DNA from 3 places in the Halomonas sp. 3H genome. Region 2 is predicted to be linked to each of the others. Evidence: predicted binding sites of a transcription regulator. Region 2 holds the regulator's gene; each other region holds the start of a gene.
The links. The regulator PhoB, encoded in region 2, activates phosphate uptake and scavenging genes when phosphate is short. The targets are predictions, from matches to a motif close to TGTCATANNNNTGTCANA.
Positions count from the first base shown of each region.

Region 1: a site for PhoB is predicted at 1,817-1,834, ahead of phbB (acetoacetyl-CoA reductase). Genes of this name have one in related genera too.
Region 3: a site for PhoB is predicted at 1,727-1,744, ahead of phnD (phosphate/phosphite/phosphonate ABC transporter substrate-binding protein). Genes of this name have one in related genera too.

Region 1 covers NZ_CP100360.1:369,086-373,399, reverse strand. The annotation lists gene NFC98_RS01895 (DUF349 domain-containing protein) at 1-888, shown strand, start outside; gene phbB (acetoacetyl-CoA reductase) at 997-1,743, opposite strand; tRNA gene NFC98_RS01885 (tRNA-Met) at 1,934-2,010, shown strand; gene NFC98_RS01880 (DUF3750 domain-containing protein) at 2,147-2,929, opposite strand; gene NFC98_RS01875 (tetratricopeptide repeat protein) at 3,011-3,946, shown strand; gene NFC98_RS01870 (MalY/PatB family protein) at 4,022-4,314, opposite strand, start outside.
Region 2 covers NZ_CP100360.1:3,844,653-3,848,966, forward strand. The annotation lists gene NFC98_RS17685 (chorismate lyase) at 1-336, shown strand, start outside; gene ubiA (4-hydroxybenzoate octaprenyltransferase) at 525-1,418, shown strand; gene phoB (phosphate regulon transcriptional regulator PhoB) at 1,502-2,191, shown strand; gene phoR (phosphate regulon sensor histidine kinase PhoR) at 2,193-3,509, shown strand; gene cysZ (sulfate transporter CysZ) at 3,520-4,272, opposite strand.
Region 3 covers NZ_CP100360.1:1,469,742-1,474,055, reverse strand. The annotation lists gene glpD (glycerol-3-phosphate dehydrogenase) at 108-1,649, shown strand; gene phnD (phosphate/phosphite/phosphonate ABC transporter substrate-binding protein) at 1,963-2,886, shown strand; gene phnC (phosphonate ABC transporter ATP-binding protein) at 2,950-3,768, shown strand; gene phnE (phosphonate ABC transporter, permease protein PhnE) at 3,755-4,314, shown strand, end outside.

The sequences.
Region 1 (4,314 bases), 430 kb from region 2:
GCCAAGCGCGAGCTGATCGACGAGGCACGGGGCCTGCTCGAGCAGCCGCTGCCCGCCGCTCGTCGCGCCGAGCAGGCCAAGACCCTGCAGCGTCGCTGGCGCGAGCTGGGCCGGGCCCCCAAGGGCGAGGAGCAGGCGCTGTGGCGGGAGTTCCGCGGCCTCTGCGACCAGATCTTCGCCTCCCGGGAGGCGGAGCGCGACGACCGCGCCCAGCGGGCCCGGGAGCGCCTGGAGGCGATGCAGGCCCTGATCGATCGCCTCGACGCCTGGCACCCCGCCAGCAGCGACGACCAGGCCGTGCTCGACGCGGCGATCCGTGACGCCGCCGCCCTCGAGCCACTGCCCACGGGGCGGCGCACCGAGGGCATGCGCCGGCGCTGGTCGGGCATCGTACGCGCCCGACGCGAACGCCTCGAACGCCTGGCGGTGATCGACGAGGTGGAGGGCTGGCGCGCGGTCCAGCCGCTGCTGGCCGAGCACCTGGCGGCCGACGCCGACAGCCTGGCCGGCGAGGCCAGCCGCGACGTCGGGCTGCCGGAAGGTCTGTCACTCGCCGAGGACATGCGCGGCGCCCATGCGCGCCGCAACGCGGCACGTCACGAGCCTTCCAGCCCCTCGGAGGTGGCCGAGCGGCTGGCCAGGGTCCGGGTGCACCTCTCGCTGCTGGCGGTGGGACGCGTCAGCCACCGGGACGACCCGCTGCGGCTGGCGATCCAGGTCGAGCGCCTCAACGAGAACCTCGGCCGCGAGCTCTCGCGGGCCGAGGAGGTCCGCGGCGTGCTGCGCGAACTGCTGGCCACCGGCCCCGTCTCCCCCGAGCTGTGGGCCCACGAGGTGGGCGAACTCGATCGCCTGCTCGAGCACCTGACCCGGCTCCCGCCCCCCTGACCCCGCCCGTCTGCCGAGAACGCGAAAGCGCGAGGGATTGCCTCGCGCTTTCTCTTGCCACGCCCTGCGACCGCCTCGGCCGCGGGGGCGTCATGACAGGGAGGGCGATCAGCCCATGAACTGCCCGCCGTTGATGTCGATATTGGCACCGGTGATGAAGCCGGACTCCTGGTGGGCCAGGTAGGCCACCAGGCGACCGATCTCCTCGGGCTTGCCGTAGCGCTTGACCGGGATGGTCTCGCGGATCGACTCGCGCACCTTCTCGGGGATCTTCATGATCATGTCGGTGGCGATGTAGCCCGGCGACACGGTGTTCACGGTGATGCCCTTGGTGGCCGTCTCCTGGGCCAGCGCCATGGTCAGGCCGTGCATGCCGGCCTTGGCGGCCGAGTAGTTGACCTGGCCGAACTGGCCCTTGCGACCGTTGATCGAGGAGATGTTGATGATGCGGCCGTACTGCTGCTCGAGCATGGAGTCGAGCACGCTGCGGCAGGTGTTGAAGACGCTGTTGAGGTTGGTGTCGATGACCTCGTGCCACTGCTCCGGGGTCATCTTCTTCATGGTGCCGTCGCGGGTGATGCCGGCGCAGTTGACCAGCACACCGACCGGGCCATGCTTCTCCTCGATCTCCTTGACCCCGTTGACGCAGGCATCGAAGTCCACCAGGTCCACCCCGGCGATATCGATGTTGGTGTAGCCATCCGACTTCTGGGCCTCCAGCCAGGTCTTGGCCTTCTCCGGGTTGTGGTAGCCGGCCACCACCTGGTAGCCCTCGTCGGCCAGGGCGCGACAGATCGCGCTGCCGATACCGCCGGTTCCACCGGTTACCCAAGCAACGGTTGCGTTGTTGGCCATTGTTACCTCCCTATAGTCATGACGCTGAACGGGCCGGCCGGGTCGGGCCGGCACCGGAATTATTCTCGATGAAGTTGCCAACCAGATGACAACTTCGCGCAGTATGGACCACAGAGTGCAGGCGGGACGAGCGTTTGAACCTGCACCCTTGACTAAAGGGGTAATCCCTGTAGAATACGCCTCACGTTGATGCGGGGTGGAGCAGTCTGGTAGCTCGTCGGGCTCATAACCCGAAGGTCATCGGTTCAAATCCGGTCCCCGCTACCAAATATCGAGAAAGGCCAGCACCGAAAGGGGCTGGCCTTTTTCATGCCTACGATTGATGCGCCCCCCTCCGGTAGCTCTTCGGGCTCGGCTCTTCTCACAACCCCGGGAAGGTCACCGGATCCCTCTCGATTCAGACTCAGCGGTCCCCGCTGCTGCCCCCTCCCCCCTTGATGGTGGGGGCCATGCCCAGCCGGCCGACGCCGGGCAGCTTGAGTGCCGGGCGGCGCAGGTCGAGGCCCAGCGACAGCCCCAGCAGGTTGACCTCGAGGCCCTCGTCCCGGCCCAGTGTCAGGCCCAGCACGCCGCCGGCCGATACCGTCAGGCCCCGCCCGCCAGGCGCCGCGGCCAGCAGGCCCTCGAACAGGTAGTCCTTGCCCACCGCGGTGACCGGCAGCACCGCATCGAGCCCCTCGACCTCGCGCACCACCCAGGCGGTGAAGGTGTTGCTGTTGGGGCCGGGCCAGGCCCGATAGGCCGCCGGGGCCGGATAGGCGGCCACCGCGGCTTCGATCTCGGGAATCAGCCGCTCGGCCGCCTCGCCCCGGTAATCGGCCAGCAGGGCCGGCGGGTTGCCGTACCAGGCGCGATCCGGCACCCGGGTCGCCTCGGACACCAGGGCGGGACGGCGCCAGCTGAGCACGTGGTGCATCCGCCAGGCCTCGGCGCCCGCCTCCCGGGTGGCGATCCAGGTATGCACCCCGAAGGCACCCCGCCAGCCCCAGGTGCGCGCGGCGTAGAGCTGCACCACCGCGCCGGGCGCCGCCTCCGGCGCAGGCGCCAGCCCCGCCGGCTCGCGGCTGGCCGAGGCCCAGTGCCGCCCCTCCCCCTCGGCCTCGGTGGCCAGCATCCACAGCGGCCCGGCCAGCAGCAGGGCCAGTGTCACGACCATCCCGGCCAGCAGCCGAAGGATTCGTCTCATCGCCGGTGCGCCTCCCCTTGAATCGCCGCCTGACCACCCGCATCTTGTGAGGGAATTCACTCTGACCCGGGACCCCACACCATGTCCATCGTCGACCCGCGTACCGGCGAGCCGCTCGCCACCGATCCCCCTGCCGGCGACTCGACCGCCACGGCACCCGCCGGCCAGGAGGCCGAGGTGATCATCGACGTCGACCAGGGCAATATCCAGCAGGTGCTCGAGCTCTCCATGCAGGTGCCGGTGCTGCTCGACTGCTGGGCTCCCTGGTGCGAACCCTGCAAGAACCTGATGCCGGTGCTCGAGAAGCTGGCCCGGGAGTATCGCGGGGCCTTCATCCTCGCCAAGCTCAACATCGACGAGAATCAGGAGATCGCCGCCCAGCTGGGGGTCCGCTCGGTGCCCGACGTCAAGCTGGTGAGCCAGGGCGGGCTGGTCGACCACTTCCAGGGCGCCCTGCCCGAGAAGCAGATTCGCGAATGGCTCGGGCGCTACTTCCCGGCCCCGGAGGACGCCCCGGCCAGCCCCGAGGAGCAAGCCGCCGAGGCGCTGGCGGCTGGCGACGCCGCCAGCGCGCGCAGCCTCTACGAACAGCTGGTGCAGCAGCACCCCCAGCACTATCCCTACCAGGTGGAGCTGGCCCGCAGCCTGGTTGCCCTGGGCCAGGGGGAGGATGCCCGCGCCCTGCTCGACAACCTGCCGCCGGAGGAGCGAGACGCCGCCCCGGCCCGGGGCGTGCGCGCCAGCATCGAGTTCGGCGAGGAGGCCCCTTCCGCCGAGGCCATCGCCGCCCTGGAGGGCCGGGACGACAGCGAGGCCCGCTACCAGCGCGCCCTGCGCCGGGTCGCCGACGGCGACTACGAGGCGGGCCTGGAGGGCCTGCTGGCCCTGATGAAGCAGGACCGCGCCTGGAATGACGATGCCGCACGCAAGACCCTGCTGCGGGTCTTCGACGCCCTGGGGGCGGACCATCCGCTGACCGTCGCCTACCGCCGCAAGCTGTTCGCCCTGCTCTACTGAGCGGTCAGCGGCGGATCGCCCGGGGCATCCGCCGGCACTTCGGAAAGGGCCGCCCGCCGGCGGCCCCTGCGCCGTTCAGCCCGCCAGCACGCGATCCAGCCGCGCCAGCGCCGCGTCGAGCTGGGTGGCCGTGGTACCGAAGTTGAGCCGCGCGAAGCCCGGCCGGCCGAAGTCGGCACCGTCGGAGAGCGCCACCCCCGCCCGCTCGAGCAGCGCCTTGCAGGGCGAATCGCCGCCCGCCAGGCTCGCCGCCCGACGCAGGTCGAGCCAGGCGAGGTAGGTGGACTCGGGAGGGCTCATGGCGACCCCTGGCCAGCGCGCCACCCGTTCGATCAGGGTGCGGCGGTGGTCCCGCAGCACCTCGAGCA
Region 2 (4,314 bases):
CTGGGGCTGCCGCTCCACCGCCAGGCCTGGCTACGCGAGGTGGCCCTGTGCCTGGGCGAGCGCCCCTGGGTGGTGGCCCGCTCGGTGGCGCCGCTGGACGAACTGCGCGGCCAGCGCCTCGATCGCCTGGGCGAGCGCTCGCTGGGCAGCTGGCTGTTCCGCCAGCCGGACCTGGAGCGCGGCGAGATCGAGGTGACCTCGTCCCCCGCCGGCTTCCATGCAGGCCGCGGGCCCTGGGGCCGGCGTTCGGTGTTCCGCCACGGCGGCTTCCGGGTACTGGTGCAGGAGTGGTTCCTGGACGCCATGGCGGATGACCTCGCCCTCCCTTCGCGCTAGGCTCTGGGCCAGTCTCCGATGCCGACGGTGAGGGGCGCCGGGGACAAGCCGAAGAGGAGGTCCTACGCCAGGGATGGCGTCGGTAGCGTACAGGGAGGTATTCACAGCGCCTCCTCGCAGGCTTGTCGCCGGAACAGCCCCGCCCCTTAACACCGTCTGCCAATAAAGAAAATATTCACGAGGTAGAGATGGACCGTTCCCTGATGCACCCCAAGGGACTCGCCCGGGTGCCCGACTTCCTGCAGCTGATGCGCCTGAACCGCCCCATCGGCACCTGGCTGCTGATGTGGCCCACCCTCTGGGCGCTATGGGTGGCCGCCGAGGGCCTGCCCGGCCGCGACGTGCTGCTGATCTTCATCGCCGGGGTCTACCTGATGCGAGCCGCCGGCTGCGTGGTCAACGACTACGCCGACCGCCACTTCGACGGCCACGTCAAGCGCACCCGGCTGCGCCCCCTGGCCACCGGTCGCATCAGCGAGGGCGAGGCCCAGGCGCTGTTCCTGATCCTGGTGATGGCCGCCTTCGTGCTGGTCTGGTTCACCAACCTGTTCACGGTGATGCTCTCGCTGGTGGGCGTGGCGCTGGCCTTCATCTACCCCTTCATGAAGCGCTATACCCACCTGCCGCAGCTCTTCCTGGGGGCCGCCTTCTCCTGGGCGATCCCCATGGCCTTCGGCGCGGTGCTGGGCCATCTGCCCTTCGAGGCCTGGCTGCTGTTCGCCGCCAACGTGGCCTGGACGGTGGCCTACGACACCGAGTACGCCATGGTCGACCGCGACGACGACCTCAAGATCGGCATCAAGTCCACCGCGGTGCTGTTCGGCCGCGCAGACCGGCTGATGATCGGTCTGCTGCAGGGCCTGACACTGCTGCTGCTGGCCTGGGCGGGGCTGCGCCTGGGGTTCGGCGGCTTCTTCTGGCTGGGCCTGGCGGCCATGGCCGCCACCTTCGTGCACCAGCAGGTCCTGATACGTGACCGCGACCGGGACCGCTGCTTCCAGGCCTTCCTCAACAACCACTGGTCGGGCCTGCTGGTGTTCGCCGGGATCGCCCTGAGCCTGTGGCCGGCCGCGGGCCCGTGACCGGGCGGGCGGGACTGTCATGCCAGTGTCATACTGGCATGGTGTGATCGTCATCGACCCGTCACAGTACACGAGGCTTCCGGATGACCGCCAAGACCGTTCTGATCGTCGATGATGAGGCGCCGATCCGCGAGATGATCGCGGTGGCGCTGGAGATGGCCGACTATCACGTCCTCGAGGCGGACAACGCCCAGACCGCCCACGCCATGGTGGTGGACCACCAGCCCGACCTGGTGCTGCTGGACTGGATGATGCCCGGCACCAGCGGCATCGAGCTGGCCCGCCGGCTCAAGCGCGAGGAAACCACCGCCGAGCTGCCGATCATCATGCTCACCGCCAAGGGCGAGGAGGACAACAAGATCCAGGGGCTGGAGGCCGGGGCCGACGACTACATCACCAAGCCCTTCTCGCCCCGCGAGCTGGTGGCCCGCCTCAAGGCCGTGCTGCGACGGACCACCCCGCGCGGGGTCGAGGACCCGGTGGAGGTCGAGGGGCTGCTGCTCGACCCGGTCAGCCATCGGGTCAGCGCCGACGGCCGCGCCGTGGAGATGGGTCCCACCGAGTATCGCCTGCTGCAGTTCTTCATGACCCATCAGGAGCGGGCCTACACCCGCAGCCAGCTGCTCGACCAGGTGTGGGGCGGCAATGTCTATGTGGAGGAGCGAACCGTGGACGTGCATATCCGCCGGCTGCGCAAGGCGCTGGGCGACCGCCACCAGCACCTGGTGCAGACCGTACGCGGCACCGGCTACCGGTTCTCCGCCAAGGGCTGACGTGAGCCTCTGGAAGCGGGAACTGTGGCGCCTCGTCCTGCTGGCCGGCCTCGGGCTCGCGACCGGCTGGCTGCTCTCGGCTCCGGCCGCCGGCCTGGCCGCGGGGCTTGCCGCCTGCCTCGCCTTCCACCTCTACCAGCTGCGCGCCCTGCACCGCTGGCTGACCCTCAATCCTCAGGCGGAGCCGCCCGCCGCCAGCGGCCTGTGGGGGGACCTCCTCGACCGGCTCTACCGCTACCAGAAGGGCCAGCGCATCACCCAGGGCCGGCTCCTCGGCACCCTGCGGCGCATCCAGGAGTCCTCCGAGGCGATGCGCGACAGCGTGGTGATGCTCGACCGCCACGGCGACATGGAGTGGTGGAACAGCGCCGCCGAACGCATGCTCGGCCTCAAGGCAAGCCATGACCGGGGCCACCACATCACCAACCTGGTGCGCGACCCGCGCTTCATCGACTACTTCCACGCCCGGGACTACCGCGAGCCCCTCACCCTGCCCTCGCCCATCGACGAGCGCATGATCCTGCAGTTCCAGATCACCCTCTACGGCGACGACGAGCGGCTGCTGATGGCCCGGGACATCACCCGCCTGCACCGCCTGGAGCAGATGCGCCGCGACTTCGTGGCCAACGTCTCTCACGAGCTGCGCACGCCGCTGACCGTGCTGGCGGGCTATCTCGAGACCTACGCCGACCATGCCGACCAGCTGCCGCCCCGGTTTGCCCGCGGCCTCGGGCAGATGCAGCAGCAGGCCCATCGCATGCAGAACCTGGTCGAGGACCTGCTGCTGCTGTCGCGGCTGGAGACCGACCGGGGTGGCGAGGACCACGCCCCCCTGGCCATGGACGAGCTGCTCGACAGCGTCCGCCGCGACGCCGAGGCGCTCTCCGGCGGGCGCCAGACGGTCACCGTGGAGCGGGAGGAGGCCGCGTCCCTGATGGGCAGCGAGCAGGAGATCCGCAGCGCAATCTCCAACCTGGCCTTCAACGCGGTGCGCTACACCCCGCCGGGCAGCCGCATCGTGCTGCGCTGGCGGCCGCATCCGGAGGGCGCCTGCCTGGAGGTGGAGGACGACGGCGAGGGCATCGACCCGGTGCATATCCCGCGCCTGACCGAGCGCTTCTACCGGGTCGACAAGGGGCGCAGCACCGCCACCGGCGGCACCGGCCTGGGGCTGGCCATCGTCAAGCACGTGCTGCTGCGCCACGACGCCCGCCTGGAGATCGAGTCCCGGCCCGGCCAGGGCGCGCTGTTCCGCTGCCTCTTCCCCGCCGAGCGGCTGTCGACGCCGAGCGAGTCCCCGCGCAGCGTCCACGCCTGAGGCTGCCGGATCACGTCCCGGGGCTGCCCGGCGAGGGCGACCGGGCCGGCACCAGGCCGCGATAGTGGCGTTCCCACATCAGCACCGCCCCGGCCACGGCGCCGGGCAGCAGGAAGAGGTTGGCCAGCGGCACCCAGGTGATCAGGGTCACCCAGCCGCCGTAGGTGAGGGTGGGCCACCAGCGGGACGACAGCCGCCGGCGCATGTCGGCGAAGCTCACCTTGTTGTTGTCCATGGGGTAGTCCAGGTAGGTGATCGCCATCACCCAGGCCGAGAAGGCCAGCCACAGCAGCGGGGCCAGCACGTTCAGCACGGGAATCCAGCTCACCACCAACAGCAGCGCCATGCGCGGCAGGATATAGCCCAGCTTGACCAGCTCCCGGCCCAGGGCATCCACGCCAGTCTTCAGCAGGCCGCGGTCGTCCAGCGGCGGCCGGCCGGTGGCCACCACCTCCACCTTGGCCGCCAGGAAGCCGTAGAAGGGCGCAGCGATCAGGTGGGTCACCAGGGTGAAGGTAAAGAAGATGATCACCACCAGGCTGACCACGAACAGCGGCCAGATCAGCCATTCGAGCCAGGCGAGCCAGCCGGGAACCATTGCCATCCAGCCCTCGAGCCAGCCGCCGAAGTTGGCCAGCACATAGCGCAGCATGGTGCCGTAGACCAGCAGGTTGACGGTGATGGGCAGGAAGACATAGCGGCGCAGGCCGCGGGTGTAGACCAGGCGGGTGCCGCGGGTCAGGGCCGTGAAGGCGTCGAGCATGGCGGGTCCTCGAGAAGAAAGACGCAGGCCACCGCCTAGGCG
Region 3 (4,314 bases), 1.5 Mb from region 2:
TCCCGTGGTGATCACCATCGCCCCTTGATGTTCGGTTTCGAATAATCTATGTTCGTATTCAACCAACCCTGGCCAAAGGCCGGGGCCTATGCACCCTGGAGCGAGACATGGCAACGACCCGGCAGACAGCGCTTCTCGACCTCTTCGTCATCGGCGGCGGCATCAACGGCGCGGGCATCGCCAACGATGCCGCGGGCCGGGGCCTCTCGGTGGGGCTCTGCGAGCAGGGCGACCTGGCGAGCGCCACCTCCTCGGCCAGCAGCAAGCTGATCCACGGCGGGCTGCGCTACCTGGAGCACCGCGAGTTCCGCCTGGTCGGCGAGGCGCTGCGCGAACGCGAGGTGCTGCTGGCCAAGGCGCCCCACATCATCTGGCCGCTGCGCTTCATCCTGCCCCACCGCGCCCACCTGCGCCCGGCCTGGATGATCCGCGCCGGGCTCTTCCTCTATGACCACCTGGGGCGCCGCGACCGGCTACCGGGCTCCCGGAGCGTGAGGCTCGAGGCCTCGCAGGGGCTCAAGCCGGACATCGCACGGGGCTTCGAATACTCCGACTGCTGGGTGGATGACGCCCGCCTGGTGGTGCTCAACGCCCTTCAGGCCCGCGAGCACGGCGCCGAGATGCTGGTACGGACCCGCTGCGTGGGCGCCCGGGAGGTCGACGGCCAGTGGGAGGTCGAGCTCGAGGAGGCGGGCAGCGGCCGGCGCTTCATCCGTCGCGCCCGGGCACTGGTCAACGCCGCCGGCCCCTGGGTCGAGCAGGTCGTCCGCCGGCAGGCCGAGCGCGACTCGCGCTACGCCATCCGCATGATCCAGGGCAGCCACCTGGTGGTGCCCCGCCTGAATCACGACGACCGCGCCTACATCCTGCAGCACACCGATCGCCGCATCGTCTTCGTGCTGCCCTGGGAGGAGGACTACAGCCTGGTGGGCACCACCGACCGCCGCTACGAGGGCGACCCGGCCCGGGTCACCGCCAGCGACGAGGAGATCACCTACCTGCTCTCCGTGGTCAACGACCATTTCCGGGCCCGGCTCACCTCGGACGACGTGCTCCACACCTTCGCCGGCGTGAGGCCGCTGTGCGACGACGAATCGGCAGACCCCTCGGCCATGACCCGGGACTACACCCTGGACCTGGACACCCGCGGCGCGCCGCTGCTCTCGGTGTTCGGCGGCAAGATCACCACCTACCGCAAGCTCGCCGAGGCGGCACTGGCCGAGCTCGCGCCCCACCTGCCCTCCATGGGGCGCCCCTGGACCGCCACGGCACCGCTGCCGGGCGGTGACATCGAGAGCCAGGAGGCCTTTGCCGAACAGCTGCTCGCGGCCTATCCCTTCCTCGAGCCAGGGCAGGCCCGGCGCTATGCCAGGAGCTACGGCTCCCTGTGCCTGGCCTTCCTGGACGGCAAGCGTTCCCGCGAGGCGCTCGGCGAGGCGTTCGGCGCCGGCCTCACCCGGGCCGAGGTGGACTACCTGGTCACCCGGGAGTGGGCCACCACCGCCGAGGACATCCTGTGGCGGCGCACCAAGCTCGGCATCCGGCTCGACCCGCCGGCCCATCGGCGGCTGGCCGACTACCTGGCCACCCTGCCGGCCGCGGCAATGTCGGCGACAACCCCCGCCAGGGCGCCCATCGCGGTGGCATGACCGTGGCGGCCAGCGCCTCGCCGTACGAGGTGAGGCGGCGGGCACAGCGGCCATCCTGACCGGTCGGGTAAAGTGTTTGACATCGCTTTGTCACAAATCCTAGATTGGAGTGCGTCTTTCGAATGCACGCACTCCCGTGCCGTGCATGTCGAGTTTCGCGCATCACCCTGTCGTCTCAACAACAACAAGCGAGAGGCACGCCATGCAGACCGATCCCGTAGTGACAAGCCCCGTTTCCGCAGCGGCCCCGACAAGGGCGTCGAGACGGCTTCCCCTGGCTGCCCTGGCCGCCTCCTCCCTGCTGCCGCTGTCGATGCTGGTGGCGGCACCGGCCCTGGCCGACTGCCCCCGCGGCGACCTCGACGCCCTCTTCTGCGACGAGGACGGCGACATGGTGGCCGACCTGCCCGCCGACGAGTCCCAGTGGGCCAACCCCGATACCCTGATCTTCGCCTACACCCCGGTGGAGGACCCGGCCATCTACTCGGATATCTGGCAGCCGTTCATCGACCACCTCGAGGAGGTGACCGAGCGCAACGTGCGATTCTTCGCCGTGCAGTCCAACTCGGCCCAGGTCGAGGCCATGCGCAGCGGTCGCCTCCACATCGCTGGCTTCTCCACCGGCCCGACGCCCTTTGCGGTGAACCTGGCCGGCGCCGTCCCCTTCGCCCTGATGGGCTCCGACGACGGCCAGTTCGGCTACACCCTGCAGCTCTATACCCATGTCGACTCGGGGATCGACGCCATCGAGGATCTCAAGGGCAAGCGGGTGGCCCACACCTCGCCGACCTCCAACTCCGGCAACCTGGCCCCGCGGGCGCTCTTCCCGGAACTCGGCATCGTCCCCGACGAGGACTACGAGGTGGTCTACTCCGGCAGCCACGACCAGTCGATGCTAGGCGTGGTGGCCCGCGACTATGACGCGGCCCCGGTGGCCTCCGAGGTGGTCGAGCGCATGGCAGCCCGCGGCCTCTACGACGAGGAGGACGTCAAGATCATCTACGAGACCGACGCCTTCCCCACCACCTCCTACACCCACGCCCACAACCTGCACCCCGAGCTGGTCGAGAAGATCAAGGAAGCCTTCTTCAGCTTCGACTTCGTCGGCACCGCGCTCGGCGACGAGTTCGAGGGGGTCGAGAAGTTCGTCCCGATCAACTACCAGGAGCACTGGCAGGTCATCCGCACCATCCAGGCGGCCAACGACGTCCGCTATACCCGCGAGAACCTGGAGTGAGGCCCGGCGCCCCCGGCCAGCCGGGGGCGCACCGCCCGCCAACCCGATCCGCGAGGGGGATGCATGCTGGAAATCTCGAAGCTGGTGAAGCGCTACGGCCGTGACGAGCCGGTCCTCAAGGAGCTCGACCTGACGGTGGAGGGCAGCAGCGTGGTCTCGATCGTCGGCGCGTCCGGGGCCGGCAAGAGCACCATGCTGCGCTGTATCAACCGCCTGGTGGAGCCCACCTCGGGATCGATCCGGCTCAACGGCACCGAACTGGTGGCGCTCAAGGGGGCGGCACTGCGCCGCGCCCGCCGCAAGATCGGCATGGTCTTCCAGGGCTTCAACCTGATCGATCGCCTCACGGTGATGGAGAACGTCCTGGCCGGCCGGCTCGGCTACGTGAACCTCTACCAGGCGATCTCGCGTCGCTACCCCCGCGAGGACATCGAGAGGGCCTTCTCGCTGATGGAGCGGGTCGGCATCGCCCACTATGCCAACAAGCGCGCCGACGCCCTCTCCGGGGGCGAGCGCCAGCGCGTCGGGGTGGTGCGGGCACTGATGCAGGAGCCGGAGGTACTCCTCGCCGACGAGCCCACCGCCTCCCTGGATCCGCGCACCTCCGAGCAGATCATGATCCTGCTGCAGAGCCTGGCCAGCGAGCTGTCGCTGCCGGTGCTGATCAACATCCACAACGTGGCCCAGGCCAGGACCTACACCGAGCGGATCGTCGGCCTGCGCCACGGCAAGATGATCTTCGACGGCGCCCCTGATGACTTCACCCGGGATGCCCTGGACGCCATCTACGGCGGCATCGAGTCGCCCGAGGAGGAGCCCGTGGCGCCGGCCACCCCGCCCCCTGCCCAGCGCGATCGAGGCCTGCCCCATGACGCGACCTGAGCGCGGAGCCGCCGCCCCCAGGGCCTGGCGCAAGCCGCCCTTCATCGCCAATCCCTGGCTGCGCTACGGCGCCTGGCTGCTGCTGGTGGGCTACCTGGTGTGGGCGTTCGGCACCCTGCCCTTCAACTGGGAGCGCATCGGCGAGGGGCTGCCCCGGGCCGCGCGCATCTTCGGCGGCGGCTTCCCGCCCAGCTTCCAGCGGGCCGACCTGCTGCTGACCGGCTTCAAGGAGAGCTTCCAGATCGCCATCCTGGCGACCCTGCTCGGGGTGCTGCTGTCGATCCCCTTCGCGGTGATGGCGGCGAAGAACATCGTGCCCCGGCCGGTCTACCTGGTCGGGCGCGCGGTGATCATCGTCTCGCGCAGCTTCCACCCGGTGATCGTCGCCATCCTCTTCGTCGCCGCGGTGGGCTTCGGCCCCCTGGCGGGCATCCTCACCCTGACCGTCTACTCCATCGGCTTCGTCGGCAAGCTGCTCGCCGAGGAGATCGAGGAGATCGACTGGGGCCAGGTGGAAGCGATGCGCGCCACCGGCGCCGGCTACCT